4 regions of the Frankia alni ACN14a genome follow, and region 2 is predicted to be linked to each of the others. Evidence: riboswitches for the same ligand, from Rfam matches in the RefSeq annotation. Region 2 holds a riboswitch; each other region holds the start of a gene.

Region 1 (3,202 bases), 950 kb from region 2:
ACCTCGATCCGTCGCCGGTTGTAGACCTTCGCCAGGACCTGGTTCTTCTCCCGCAGCGCGAGTTCGAGCTTCTTGCGGAAGATGCCCGGGTCGAGCAGGTCCTGGACCCGGATGCCGGTGCGGGCGACCTTGTCGCCGTAGGTCGGGCCGATGCCGCGGCCGGTGGTGCCGATCCGGGCCTTGCCCAGGTAGCGCTCGGTCACCCGGTCCAGCGCCCGGTGATGCGGCATGATCAGATGGGCGTTCGCGCTGATCAGCAGGCGCGAGACGTCGATGCCCCGGGCGGCGAGCCCGTCCATCTCGGTGAGCAGGACACCGGGGTCGATCACAACCCCGTTGCCGATCACCGGCACGCAGTCGGCCCGCAGGATGCCGCTGGGGATCAGGTGGAGGGCGTAGCGCTCCTCCCCGATGACCACCGTGTGGCCAGCGTTGTTGCCGCCCTGGTACCGGACGACGTAGTCGACGGCGCCGCCCAGAAGGTCGGTCGCCTTTCCTTTTCCCTCGTCGCCCCACTGGGCGCCGATGAGGACGAGAGCGGGCACCGGGCGAGGTTACTAGGGATGGCACTCGCGCGTGGCCGGTCGGCCGATGCCGCGACCAACCGGCGCCGAGGACTCACGATCCGTCGAAGCCGAGTTCCCGTGCGGCGGCGGGATCGCTGTCGGTGAGGAAGTTCTGACAGCGGGTGGCCTCTTCGGTCTCCCCGATGGCCGCCGCGGCGCGTCCGAGCGCGGCCAGGGAACGCAGGAAACCGCGGTTCGGCTCGTGCGACCAGGGAACCGGCCCGGTGCCCCGCCAGCCGGCGCGGCGCAGCGCGTCAAGTCCGCGGTGGTAGCCGGTGCGGGCGTAGGCGTACGCCTCGACGGGCCGGTCGCCGGCCAGCGCGAGTTCGGCGAGGGCGGCCCACGGGGCACTGAGCGCGGGCGAGGCGGCGGCCACGGCCGCCGGCGACTCCCCCGCGGCCAGCGCGTCGGTGGCGATGGCGTCGGAGGGCAGCAGCGTCGGCGGCGGGCCCGAGAGCAGGTTGCGGCCCGGGTCGGACGGCGTCGTCATGGATGCATCCTGCCGCACGGCTGTGGCGACCTGCCGTGCGGGTGGTGCGACCTGCCGTGCGGGTGAGGTGACCGGCCGTGTGCGGGTGGTGCGCAGCCGCGGCGGGTCACGACCGGACGGTGACGTTCCACAGGTTCTGGCCGACGGCGCCGGGCTGGCCGTCGCTGACCCGGGTCAGGTAGCCGTAGAGGGCGGCGATGCCCTGCGACTGCGGACCGAACTTTCCGTCGACGGTGAGCAGGAAGCTCTTGTTGCGCATCGCGGCCTGCCAGACGAACGCGTCCGGGCGGACGTCGTTGCCGTAACCGGCGTTGAGGACGGTGCCCTTGTAGGAGTTGTCACCCATCTCCTGGCGAGCGCGATCCAGTGTCATCGGCGGCTCGGCGGGGGCGAGGGCCTGCTCGATGACGTCACCGGAGCCGACCGCGGCCGGGCCGTTGTTCGTCAGGCCCATCTTGCGCGAGCAGGACGGCCAGGGCTGCCATCCCCGCGCGTTGTAGAGCTTGGCGGCGGCCTCGTCCTGGGTGGCGGGGGAGGCCTGGTAAGGCCGGCCGGAGTAGCCGAGGCCGTGCCAGGTCTGGTCGTCGAACTGGTAACCGCCGGAGAAGCCGTTGCCCGTGTTGGTGGCGTAGTTCCCGCCGGACTCGCACTGGCGGAGCTTGGCGAAGTCGTCGGCGGTCGCGGCGCCGGCCGGGGCCGCGGCGACCGTGCTGACCGCGAGCCCGCTGCCGACGATGGCCGTCACCGCGCCGGTGGTGCGAAGGATGCGACCCGCGGTCGAGTGGGCCTGCGGGGCCCGATGTCTACCACCACGCCGTCCTGACGGCATGTCAGTCCAATCCCGATCGCCTGCGGGGTGAGCTGTCGGGTGCGGGCTGGGATGGCCCGGCCGGTCCGCCCCTGGCCGTCGGTACTGCGTGGGAAACGTTCTCCCCACACCGGATGGCTGGGACGAGCCTGCTTAACCCCAAGGGCGTCAGAGACGCCCGGATGGTGGGTCCCCCACTCCTGCCCGTTGCGGTGCGTACTAGGACCAGCCGCTCGCACGTCGGGCAGGACTCGGCGTCCGTCCGAGCGACCTCGCCGGGTGGCGAGTGATCGGCACTCTAGCGAGAACGGTTCAGGGGGCGCAAACCGGGGTGGTTCGGAGTAACCAGGTTGGGACGCGCGAACGGCGGAGCCCGACGGTGCCGCCCGATCGGGTGGCGGGGTGTGCCGCCGGCGTCGTGGGGTACCACCACGACGGACGTCGGCGCCCGGTGCGGAGTTGGTGGCCGACCGGCCCGTTTCGGAGCGCGCAGCGGAGATCGTCCGGGCGTCCGGGCGGGCCGGTCGGGGCGAGTCGGTGAGCTCCCCTGGCCGGTGTCACCGGGGTGGGAAGGTCGTCCGGGTGGCGTGACGCGCGTCCCCGCGTCCCGGGCCGGATGGACTACGTGCGGACGGTGCCGTTCGGCGGCGCGGCGATCGGCCGGATGGCTACCGCGCGTGATGCGGCGCTCAGCCGAAGGTGGCGTGCCAGGTCGCCGGGCCGACGATGCCGTCGACGGCCAGACCGTGGCTTCCCTGGAAGGAGCGGGCGGCGGCGGCCGAACGTGGCCCGAAGTGGCCGTCCACCGCGATCGGGTAGCCGAGCTGGCTCATCCGGGTCTGCCAGGCGCGCACGTCGGCCCGGTCCTGCCCGACCAGCGCGGCCGTGAGGTTGCGGGTGAAGTTCGGGGTGGTGGAGGCGGCGGGACGAGCGGTCAGCGGGGCCCGCGTCGCCGAGCGCGACGCCTGCGCCGCGCCGCTGGCCGACGAGCCGCCCGCGAGCTGGTCGGCGCCCATGCCGCGACCGCAGACCGGCCACTGGCCGAAGCCGGAGCGCTGGGCGAGGCGGAGGGCGGCCTCGTCCTGGACCGCCGGGGCCGCCTCGTGTGGCAGACCGGAGTAGCCGAGACTGTGCCAGGTGCTGGCCGAGAACTGGAAGGCGCCGTAGTAGCCGTTTCCGGTGTTGGTCGTGTAATCACCGCCGGACTCGCACTGCCGCAGACCCGCCCAGGTGCTGGCCGCCTCGGCCGGCTGGCTGACGGCAAGAGTGCCGCCGACCGCCGCCGCGAGAACCGGAGCAACCATGAGGGCCCGCGCCCGGATGCGGGTGCCGGCGCTC
Region 2 (3,202 bases):
GAACTGCGCCAGACCTGGGGTTACCCAACGGTTCTCGCCGTGATGGCGACGGCCTGCCTGTTTCTGTACCGGGCGTTCAAACGCAACGGCTGGCTCTGACGCCGCCGACGGCCGCCGCGTTTCCCCCGCCACCAGCCCTGCCGCTACTCAACGTCACAGAAGTTGCGGGGTCGGCCGGCGCCCGGCCGGCCGTCGCGCCCTGGCCGTCAGGACGACCCGAACGGGGCGGCCGGCCACTCCTACCCCGACGACGCCGATCCGTTGGGCGACAGGGGGCCCCGAATCGGGCGAAAGAGTCCACAAACAACACAGGGCGTGCTATGCACTCGAAAACCTGGCAAGGGTAGCCGGTCCATAGCTCATTTTCGCTATCAGTTGACTGCCGTGACGTATCCGTACGATGGGTTACACCCGGCCCTCCCCGTCGGTTACCGTTACCAACCGTGTCGGAGCAACCGGGTCTCGTGCCCACCGCTCGGAGCGGTTCCCCGATCCCCCACCCGTCAGGGGAGTACATGCCCTCGTCTGACCCCCAGCGGCGAGAGACCGCCATCCTGCCCGAGCGGGGCGACCTGATCGCCGAGCTCGCCGGGCGACTCGAAGCCCTCGACGCGCTGCTGAACCGGCTCGAGGACGCCGAGCGCCAGGCCGCCGACGCCAGCGAGCACCTCATCCGGACCCGGCGCTGGCAGGAGGACACCGTTCGCACGATCCAGGAGGAGCGGGCCCGCATGCGCCAGCGCCAGCACGCCCTGGACGAGCTCGCCGACCATGCCCGCGCCGCCGTGGCCGCCCTGGCCCACCACCGTTCCCTGCCCCGCGAGGTGCACGAGCTCGCCGTCGAACTCCAGGTGCTCGACGCGGCCGGATTCCTGACCCGGCGCGGCCGGGCCCGATGAGCCCGCGGCCGACCGGGGATACCGGTACCCCCGCCCGCTCGACTACCTGACGTGAGTACGTGGTGCTCGACCGAAGTGACCGGGGTGGGCCCGGGCCTTTGTCGGCGTCGCACGAGCCGTCCGTACCGACCCTCTCGACGAGGGCGGAACCCCAGGCCATACCCGGTTTCCCTGGCCGATCGGGCGGCCGTGGCGGCCGCCGGCACGGGCCGGACCGAGCGTCCCGTCCAGGGGCACTTCGGTGCACACTCGCTGTAGTTGGGAAGGACTAGTGTTTACCCACCCCGTCAAAGTGGACTAGTCTCACGCCGACGTCACGACAACACCGGGCCGAACGCCGAATCCTGCCCCCGGCCACGGTGTCCCCTCCGAGTCGTCATCTGGGGCAGGAGCGGGGGACCCACCTCCATCGGCCGGCACCGACCCGCGGTGCTGGTCTCGGGGTCAAGTCCGATGTGCGTGAAGGCCACGCCTCGGACCGGGCAGCCCAGCCCGAACCCGACAGCTCACTTCGCAGGCGTACGGGAAGGAATACACCGTTGTCCGCGCAAAGCGTGCAGCTCGACGAAGATTCGCGCGTCGCCGGTCGCGGCCGTCACCGCGCCCAGACCGTGCCGCCGGTCGCCCGTAGCCGGGCCCGTGCTCGTGCCTTCGCCGCGATGACCACCGGGACTGTCGCTGTCTCCGGAGTGGCCCTGGCCGGCTGCGCCACCGACGTCCACGCCGACACGGCGTTGGAAGAGTCGCCGAACACCGCCCCGATCACCCTCGCCGCGCAGATCGGCTCGCGTGCCGCCCTGGGTGGCAGCATCGCCGCGGCGGCGGTCAGCGAGCACAGCTCCTCGGGACTCACTCTCGGTGCGGCGAACGGGCTCGACGCCCCGCCCCTGGCCGGCAAGGTCCAGGTCGGCCTGCGGGTGACGAACCCCGACGTGACCGTGAACGCGGACGAGCCGGTCGACATCGGCTTCTCGCTGTACAACGAGGCCACCCACGAGCCGCTGGCGAACCAGCTCGTCAAGGTGCAGGTGAAGCTCCCCACCGGGTGGGCCACCTTCAAGCACCTCCAGACGAACGCGCAGGGCTACGCGTCCTACACGGCGCGGGTGCTCACCACGACGAACGTCACGGCGATCTTCGATGGCACCGACGCCCTGCAGTCCGCCCACTCGGTCAACGACGCGACCCTGAACGTGCGCCCGCAGCGGGCCCCGCTCGCCGGTGTCTCGGCCCGCCTGGGCAGCCTCTCCGGCGGCGTCTCCGTCGGTTCCCCCCAGGTGTCCGTGCCGGTGCCGTCCAGCTCGATCGGCGCGAAGGCCGTCTACCTGGCCTCCCTGCAGGCGGGCAAGCCGTACGTCTACGGCGCCGACGGCCCGAGCTCGTTCGACTGCTCCGGGCTCGTCCAGTACGTCTTCAAGCAGCTCGGCAAGAGCCTGCCGCGGACCACGGACGCCCAGTTTGCCGCCACCACCCGGGTGTCGCAGTACAACAAGCAGCCCGGCGACCTGATCTTCCTCGGCTCGCCCGGAGACATCTACCACGTCGGCATCTACGCCGGCGACGGCAAGATGTGGGTCGCCCCGCACACGGGCAGCGTCGTGAAGCTCCAGTCGATCTACACCACCTCCTACTACGTCGGACGCGTCTAAGAGCGTTCACGCCAGCGCACGGTGCCCTGCGGTGCGGCGCCGGCCCTGCGGTGGTCACCTCGTCCGGCTGGAAGTGCGACGAAGCCCGTCCAGCCCCGAGCCGATCGCGACGCGGCCTCCCCCTCCGGTCGCGCGTGCGGTCAGATCGCCGGTCAGGCCTCGGTTCACCGCGCGTCCGTACACCGTCGTGCCCGCCCCGCCGGGCCTGCTCCCCCCGGCAGGCGGAAGGTGCGCATCGCCGAACCGTCCGGGTCATCATCGCGGCTGCCCCGGACGCTGTTCCACGACGCGGCCGACGCCGAGACTCCGTTGACGCCGAGACACCACCGACGCCGAGACACCGCCGGACCACCTGCACCCGGTCCGCGCGCCCGCCGAAGCCGGGCGGCGTCGTAGTCCTGGCCGAGCCGGGACCAGCTCCAGTACGCGGGCCCTGCCATCGCCCGCGGCACCACGACCCGACCTCGCTTCCGTGCCAGCCGGGCAACGCCTCCTTCCGGCCGGACGGACGTCAGATCTCCCCCCCATCTGACGTCCGTCCGGCCGGAAGGCCCCCGACCCCGCCGGCCTTCCCTCGGATTCCCCCCCCATCCGCAGCGGGAGGCCGGCGGGCCCTCGGGTTCCATCCGGCCACTGAGGTCCGCCGATGCCGCT
Region 3 (3,202 bases), 1.1 Mb from region 2:
GTCCCCCCCGCCACCGGGCTCGTCGGCGGCGATCACGGCGGCCGAGCCGGTCGGGGCCTCCCGAGGTACCCGGGCCGGCCCGGACCCGGGTGGGCTCGTCGTCGAGGAGGATCGCGCCGAGCTGCGGTACGAGGACGGCATGTACGTCGCCCATCAGCGCCGGCTCGTGCTCAACACCGGCGTCGAACCGGTGACCCGCTACCTGATGCGCATCTCCGTCGACCGCTTTCCCGGAGATCAGGAACGCGCCGCCCGGCTCTACCGCAGCAATCCGCTGCGCTGGGAGGAACTGCAGCTCAGCGCGCACTGCGGCGACGAGCGCATGTCCTGGCAGGTCAAGACCGACTGGGATGCGCTGAAGGAGGTCTGGCTGCTGTTCGAGAACAATCGTGGCCGATTCCCCCTCTACCCGGGCGAATCAGCCTGGATCGAGTACAGCTACCGGGTCGGCGAGGAGAAGTGGGGCCCGTGGTTCCAGCGGGCCGTCCGGGTACCGACCAGCTTCCTGTCGGTCGTGCTGGACTTCCCCGCCGAGGTCGATCCCGTGGTCTGGGGCATGGAGACGTCGATGACCGCGGACGCCTTCCCGTTCCGCACGGCGATCGCCCGCACGGATGATGCCAAGAGGCGCGTTTTCACCTGGTCCACGAACAATCCTCCGCTGCACGCCAGATATCGCCTGGAATGGAACTTCCGGGCGGTCGCGTCGAGCCGGGATCCCGCCGACCGAACCGTGGCCCGGCCCAGCGGGCAGATGGCCGCGGCGGGCATCGTCCAGGTCGGCGATCCCTCCCTGCACCAGCCGGCTCGGTCGTTCGAGCTGCCCGTCGAGGCCGAGGACGCCCGCCGCGTCGTCGCCGAGCTCTCCTCGGCCATGGAGCGGGTGTCCGCTCTGCACACGTTCGGGAAGGGGATGGGCATCGCCGCGCCCCAGATCGGGATCAACCGAGCGGCGGCCATCGTGCGGTCCGCGGACGGCGACATCCTCACCCTGCTCAACCCGCGCGTCATCGAGTCCGTCCCCGAGAGCGACGAGCAGTACGAGGGGTGCCTGAGCTTCTTCGACGTCCGCGGCATCGTCCCGCGGTCCCTGGAGCTGCACGTGGAGCACACCGACACCTCGGGCCGCCGCCACATCACGGTGTACCGGCAGGGCCTCGCCCGCCTGGTCGCCCACGAGATCGATCACCTGCACGGGCGCCTCTACACCGACCGGATGCGCCCCGGGGTCGTCCCCATCCCGGTCGAGCAGTACCGCGGCACCGGCTCGTCCTGGACCTACAACCCCTGAGCTCCGCCACCACCCGACCGGTCGGTCTCGCCCCGTCCGACCGCGCCGCCCGACCGCGCCGTCCGGCCGAGCCCCGGTCACCGACATCACCGGGCCGCCCGACCGACACATCCCCTTTCGACAGGACTACTCGCGGCGTGCCGTATAGTTCGGAAAAGCGCGGAAGAGCCGCTCCGCGCGAGGGCGGCGGTGGAATTTTTCTCGACTCCGTTAACGGCTGCGCCGACGCGGGTAGAGAACGCCCCCGGCCACGCCCGGGAGAGAACCGGCCACGGACCGCGAAGGGTTTGTGGTCAGCGTGGCCGACCAACCGCAATCCAGGCATTCCGCGGGGCCACGAAGGCCGTTAGAATCGGGCGCGCACGCGGGCGCGAAACCGCAGAACCGAGATCATTCAAAGACGATAGAACGCACTGTGGCTATCGTCACGTACCCTTGATTTCCCGGGGTCACGCTCAGCTATGTTCGTCGCCATGCCGTCAACTGATGGCAGACGTCGGGTGGCACGCCGAACCCTGCCCCCACCCGATGAGAATCAAACCTGCGGCAGGGACGGGGGAACCAATTCCGGGCGCCGAAGTCGGGCGTCCTAGGGGTGAAGCCGAGAACCGCGGCCGGGCATTCCCAGCCCGAACCCGACAGCTCACCTCGCAGGCGTGGGGAAGGGCAACTCAATGTCCAACGCTCGTTCGCTCGGTCGGGGCCTCAACCGGATCAAGCTCGGCACCCGGGCCGCAGTCATCGCCACCACTCTCGCCGCCTCCGTCGGCGGCGGCCTCGCGCTGTCCCAGCCGGCCAGCGCGGGGACCAACGCCGACCACTTCCTGCGCGCCGTGATCCCCTGCGAATCCGGCGGTAACCCGCACGCGGTCAACTCCATCGGAGCTGGCGGCCTGTTCCAGTTCCTGCCCAGCACCTGGCACGGTCTGGGCGGCCGTGGTCTGCCCCAGAACGCCAGCGTCGGGGAGCAGTGGCAGCGCGCGCGGCAGCTCTACGCGCAGGCCGGCACCAGCCCCTGGTACGCGTCGAAGCCCTGCTGGGGTCACCGGATCTGAGGCCCCGACACACCGCGCCGACATCCGCACTCGGCCGACTCTGATCCGCACATGATCGATCGGATCGTGCTCGACAGATCGTGAGCCGTGGCCGGCGCGAGGCGACGCGACCCAGCACGGGTCAGGAGCCCCGTCCCCCGAGCGGGGGCGGGGCTCCGTCACCACCCGAACCAGGCACCAGCCACCAGCTACCGGCCACCAGCTATGGCCGCCGCCCGAGCGGCACCTTCGCGGGCGGCCAGCGCAGCTCCATGCAGAGCTGCCCGTCGTCGACGTCGACGATCATGTCGATGGCCCGACCCGACGGCGCCGGCGGCAACTGGCCCGCCGGCCAGGAACACGACAGAAACAGGCTGGCCGTACGTGCCTGCGCAGTGACGGTGAGCAGGACCCGGCGGCTCGGCATCACCCGCAGCGCATGGTGCACCTGCTCGACGAACTCGCCGCGCACCGAGGCGGGAAGCTGGTCGAGACCACCGGAGATCTGGCTGGACACGACCGTGCCGTGCCGTTCGGCGGCATCGATGGCCTCCCCGAGCGCGCTGTGCACGGCGTCGTCGTCGAACAGCAGCCGCCGCACGGCGACCGCCCGCCGGGCACATTCCGAGCGCACGGCGTCGGCCTGCGGATCGAGCCGGCCCGCCGCGACGCCGGCCAGCAACGGCGCCACGTCCCGTTCGACGGCCCGCAGCAGCACGCTGCGACGCTCGCGCACCCGGTCCCGGTTCTCGGCGCGTCGGACCAGTTCTCGCTCGCAGTGACTGGCCCAGGCGCGGACATCGGCCGTGCTCCACAGCAACGGACCGACCATGACCAGGCAGATCTGCATGATCCACAGGTAGTAGAGCTGCATGAG
Region 4 (3,202 bases), 2.9 Mb from region 2:
CGTGGTCCTCCTTCCCGGCCGCGGGGAATCCGCAGAAATCTTCGAGAACCTGGCCTTTCGGCTGGCACTCGACGGCTACCAGGTGACGTTTCTCGACCATGGGAGGGACAGCGTCCTCGCCCTTGGGGAGGCGCGCGAACCGGGACTGCCGTTCGTTCTGCTCGGTTCCGACAGCGGCGCCCTGCGTGCGCTGGTCGGCGCCGCGTCGCCCGCCGTTCGCCCGGACGCGCTCATCCTGGTGGACCTGCCGCTGCTGCACCGCGCGGTCGCCGGCGAGCCTCCGGACCAGCCGATCCCACGGTCGCTTCCGGACCTGCCCATCCTGCTGCTGCATGGCGAGGACGACCGGGTGACTCCGTTTCCGCTCGTTCGCATGGCGACGCGGACCGCCCGGGGCGCCCGGCTCGCCTCCCTGCCCGGTGGCCGGGGCGTGTTGCGCGGCCCGGGCCGCCGCGCCGCCGGCGCGCACATCCTGCTCTTCCTGGAGAGCCTGCGAACGCGGCGGCTCACCCCTGTGCCGCGCTCCGCCTCGCCAGCCTGACCACATCGCACCCCGCGGCTCCTACTCGCCGGGCGCGACGCGCTGGTTCCCTCGTCGCCCGGCGGGCCCTCAGTCCCTCGACGCTGGGCGACTCTCGGAGTCTCCTCGTCGCCCTGCGACTCTCGGAGTCTCCTCGCCTGGCGACCCTCGGAGTCTCCTCGCCCCTGCGACTCGGAGTCTCCTCGTCGCCCGGAGACCTCCAGTCCCCTCGCGGGCTGCCGTTTCCGCACGCCGACGTCGTGTCGTACTTCGTTGCCCGCCGCCGTGAGCCCCGCATCCGGCGCTGTCGGCCCGGCGTCGCGTGTTCCAGCGCTGCCACCGCGATGCGCCCCCGCCCGGCGGGGTTGGCGCCGCGTGTGGTTCTTCCGATCCGCGGTCCGAGCCTCCCCCGTCGATCGGGTCTCACCGTGGACCCCGGGCAAACCGGGGCGTACGCCCGACATCCCGTGATCCTTCTCGACGTCCGAAGGTTCGGTTGATGTCCCAGTGTTGCGGTCTCGCAGCACTATGCACGCACGGTGACAGGCGCGCGCCGAAATTCGGGCAGAACTAGTACTTGTCACTACGGTACGTAGTTCGCTACGGTTGCCGGGCACTAGTTGCTCCGGGCCGACGCCGAGTTCTGCCCACGGTCCGGGGTCCCTCCAAGACAGCTTGGGCAGAAGCGGGGGAACCAGGTTCCTCCGGGCGGCCCCGTCACGGCCGCCCTCGGGGTTAAGTCGCCTCCACGGAGACGACCGGGCTTCCCGGCCCGAACCCGACAGCTAACCTCGCAGGCGTACGGGAAGGATTCGACGTTGCCTGTGTACCGGGAACGCTCGGCCGCGGTCTCGATGACCGCCCTGGCGACCTGCGCTTTCTGCGACGCGCCCTCGCCACGACGGGCGCCGTTCTCGCCCTGATTCAGTCGCGAGAACGTGCCAACGCCGGCGCTCGCCGGCCGGACCTGCGCGCACGACATCACCGGCCCACCTGACGGACCGCACGGGTCGCCGTCGGCGGGCGGCCGCGATCCCCGGACCGCCTGTAGCGGGTGGCCAGGCGTGACGCGGCCGTCGCGCTGATCGGGCCGGATCTCTCACCAATCTCGAAGCTCGCTCCCGCCTTTTCCCTTCATCTGTTGGTCGGGTGCTGTTTCGAAATCAGATAGTCCGTGCTGCCCTTATCTGATGAGTGAGAACCGCTCCCCTCCATCGAGCGGAAGTCACCACCGATTCCACACCCATGTTCGACGACACCGAAATGAGATGTCAAAGAATGGCTAAGGGAAAGCATCGGAAGCGTTCCACCCGGCATCGCGGCGCCGTCATCGCCGCCGCCGGCGTGATCGGTGCCGGAGCCAGCATGCTTGTCACCGCGAGCCCGGCGAGCGCCGCCACCGGCACCGTCTCGGACGTGACGATCGCCAGTGCGGCGGCGAATGCGGGCCTCGCCGGCTGCCGCGGCGTTCCGCTGTCCACCTGGGTGGCGGTTGCGCTCGGCGAGTCCGGCGGTAACACCTTCGCCCACGCCACGGTCGGTGAGGACTCGCGCGGACTCTGGCAGATCAACATGCGCGCACACGCCGGTTGGGTGGGCAGCCGCAACCTCTACGACCCCGCCACCAACGCCTGGGCGGCGAAGCGAGTCTGCGACAGCCAGGGCATCACGGCCTGGAGCGCGTACACCCGCGGCATGTACAGCCGGTTCCTGGGTCGTGGCCAGGCCGCGGCGGCCGCAGTCTCGGGCGGCATCAGCGTCCGCACCGTCTCCTACACCGCACCCGCAGCGCCTGCGCCGGCGTTCCCGACCGCGTATCCCTCGCTCGCCTCCGGCATCGGCTACCGGCAGGACGTCCAGCAGATTCAGCAGAAGCTGGCCAACCTCGGTTACCCGATCCAGGTCGACGGCCAGTTCGGCTACCAGACGAACCACATGGTCAAGGACTACCAGCTCAAGCATGGTCTGCTCGTGGATGGCGTGGTCGGGCCCCAGACCCGCGCCAGCCTCGGTATCTGACGGGTCGCAGGGCGTCGTGGCGCCGCCGGGTGACGCTCCCAGCCTCATCCGGCGGCGCTGGCATGTGCGGCAGCCGGGCGCCGTGGCGTCTCGCCGAGGAACCGATCCCGCCGGAGGAACCGATCCCGCCGGAGGGACTCATCCCGCCGGAGGGACTCATCCCGCCGGAGGGACTCATCCCGCCGGCGCCATCCACGTCGCTCGGCGCCCATCCCGCCGTGGGAACCCATCGCTGGGTTGAACGCCTCCCTCGCGGGACGCCTACCCGCCGTGGGTTGCATCCTGGCGCAGGACGCGCGCGGGCGGGGACACAGACCCACCGGGAGGACGCATATCGCCGGGTGAGAGGACTATCCGCCGGTCGGACGGGGTATTGCTCGCACCGGCCCGGACGGGGCCGCCGGTCCCCGGGCGAGGGTGTGCAACGGGGGCCGATCAGCGAGGATCTCCGAACCGACGAGGATCATCATGGTCGACGAGCTCGGAACCGTTGCGGGCCCGATCGCCCGCCCCGGCGTCCGGACTCCCGGCGAACCAGGTCACGGCTCCCGGTGGTCCGGCCCCGCAGTGGCGGCGCGCGGGCCCGAGGTAGGTGTCGTGTTCGCGGTGCTGGGCCCGCTTGAGGTCTGGCGCGGGCCGGGCGAGCGCGTCCGTATCGACCAG

The links. A riboswitch is a leader RNA that binds a small molecule or an ion and turns the genes downstream of it on or off. The one in region 2 is predicted to bind cyclic di-AMP.
Region 1: it holds a riboswitch for cyclic di-AMP, as region 2 does, so the genes downstream of both, FRAAL_RS29060 (transglycosylase family protein) here and FRAAL_RS02805 (C40 family peptidase) in region 2, are expected to answer to the same signal.
Region 3: it holds a riboswitch for cyclic di-AMP, as region 2 does, so the genes downstream of both, FRAAL_RS28405 (transglycosylase family protein) here and FRAAL_RS02805 (C40 family peptidase) in region 2, are expected to answer to the same signal.
Region 4: it holds a riboswitch for cyclic di-AMP, as region 2 does, so the genes downstream of both, FRAAL_RS21490 (peptidoglycan-binding protein) here and FRAAL_RS02805 (C40 family peptidase) in region 2, are expected to answer to the same signal.

What each region holds. Positions count from the first base shown of each region.
Region 1 covers NC_008278.1:7,255,057-7,258,258, reverse strand. Annotated here, with positions in the region: gene FRAAL_RS29070 (adenylosuccinate synthase) at 1-545, opposite strand, end outside; gene FRAAL_RS29065 (DUF3151 domain-containing protein) at 619-1,056, opposite strand; gene FRAAL_RS29060 (transglycosylase family protein) at 1,163-1,885, opposite strand; cyclic di-AMP (ydaO/yuaA leader) riboswitch at 1,888-2,089, opposite strand; gene FRAAL_RS29055 (transglycosylase family protein) at 2,554-3,202, opposite strand, start outside.
Region 2 covers NC_008278.1:704,636-707,837, reverse strand. Annotated here, with positions in the region: gene corA (magnesium/cobalt transporter CorA) at 1-99, shown strand, start outside; gene FRAAL_RS02810 (hypothetical protein) at 516-899, shown strand; cyclic di-AMP (ydaO/yuaA leader) riboswitch at 1,256-1,433, shown strand; gene FRAAL_RS02805 (C40 family peptidase) at 1,439-2,548, shown strand.
Region 3 covers NC_008278.1:7,085,845-7,089,046, forward strand. Annotated here, with positions in the region: gene FRAAL_RS28400 (peptide deformylase) at 1-1,291, shown strand, start outside; cyclic di-AMP (ydaO/yuaA leader) riboswitch at 1,788-1,963, shown strand; gene FRAAL_RS28405 (transglycosylase family protein) at 1,966-2,346, shown strand; gene FRAAL_RS28410 (hypothetical protein) at 2,549-3,202, opposite strand, start outside.
Region 4 covers NC_008278.1:5,335,664-5,338,865, reverse strand. Annotated here, with positions in the region: gene FRAAL_RS21495 (alpha/beta hydrolase) at 2-541, shown strand; cyclic di-AMP (ydaO/yuaA leader) riboswitch at 1,183-1,334, shown strand; gene FRAAL_RS21490 (peptidoglycan-binding protein) at 1,799-2,539, shown strand; gene FRAAL_RS21485 (AfsR/SARP family transcriptional regulator) at 3,137-3,202, shown strand, end outside.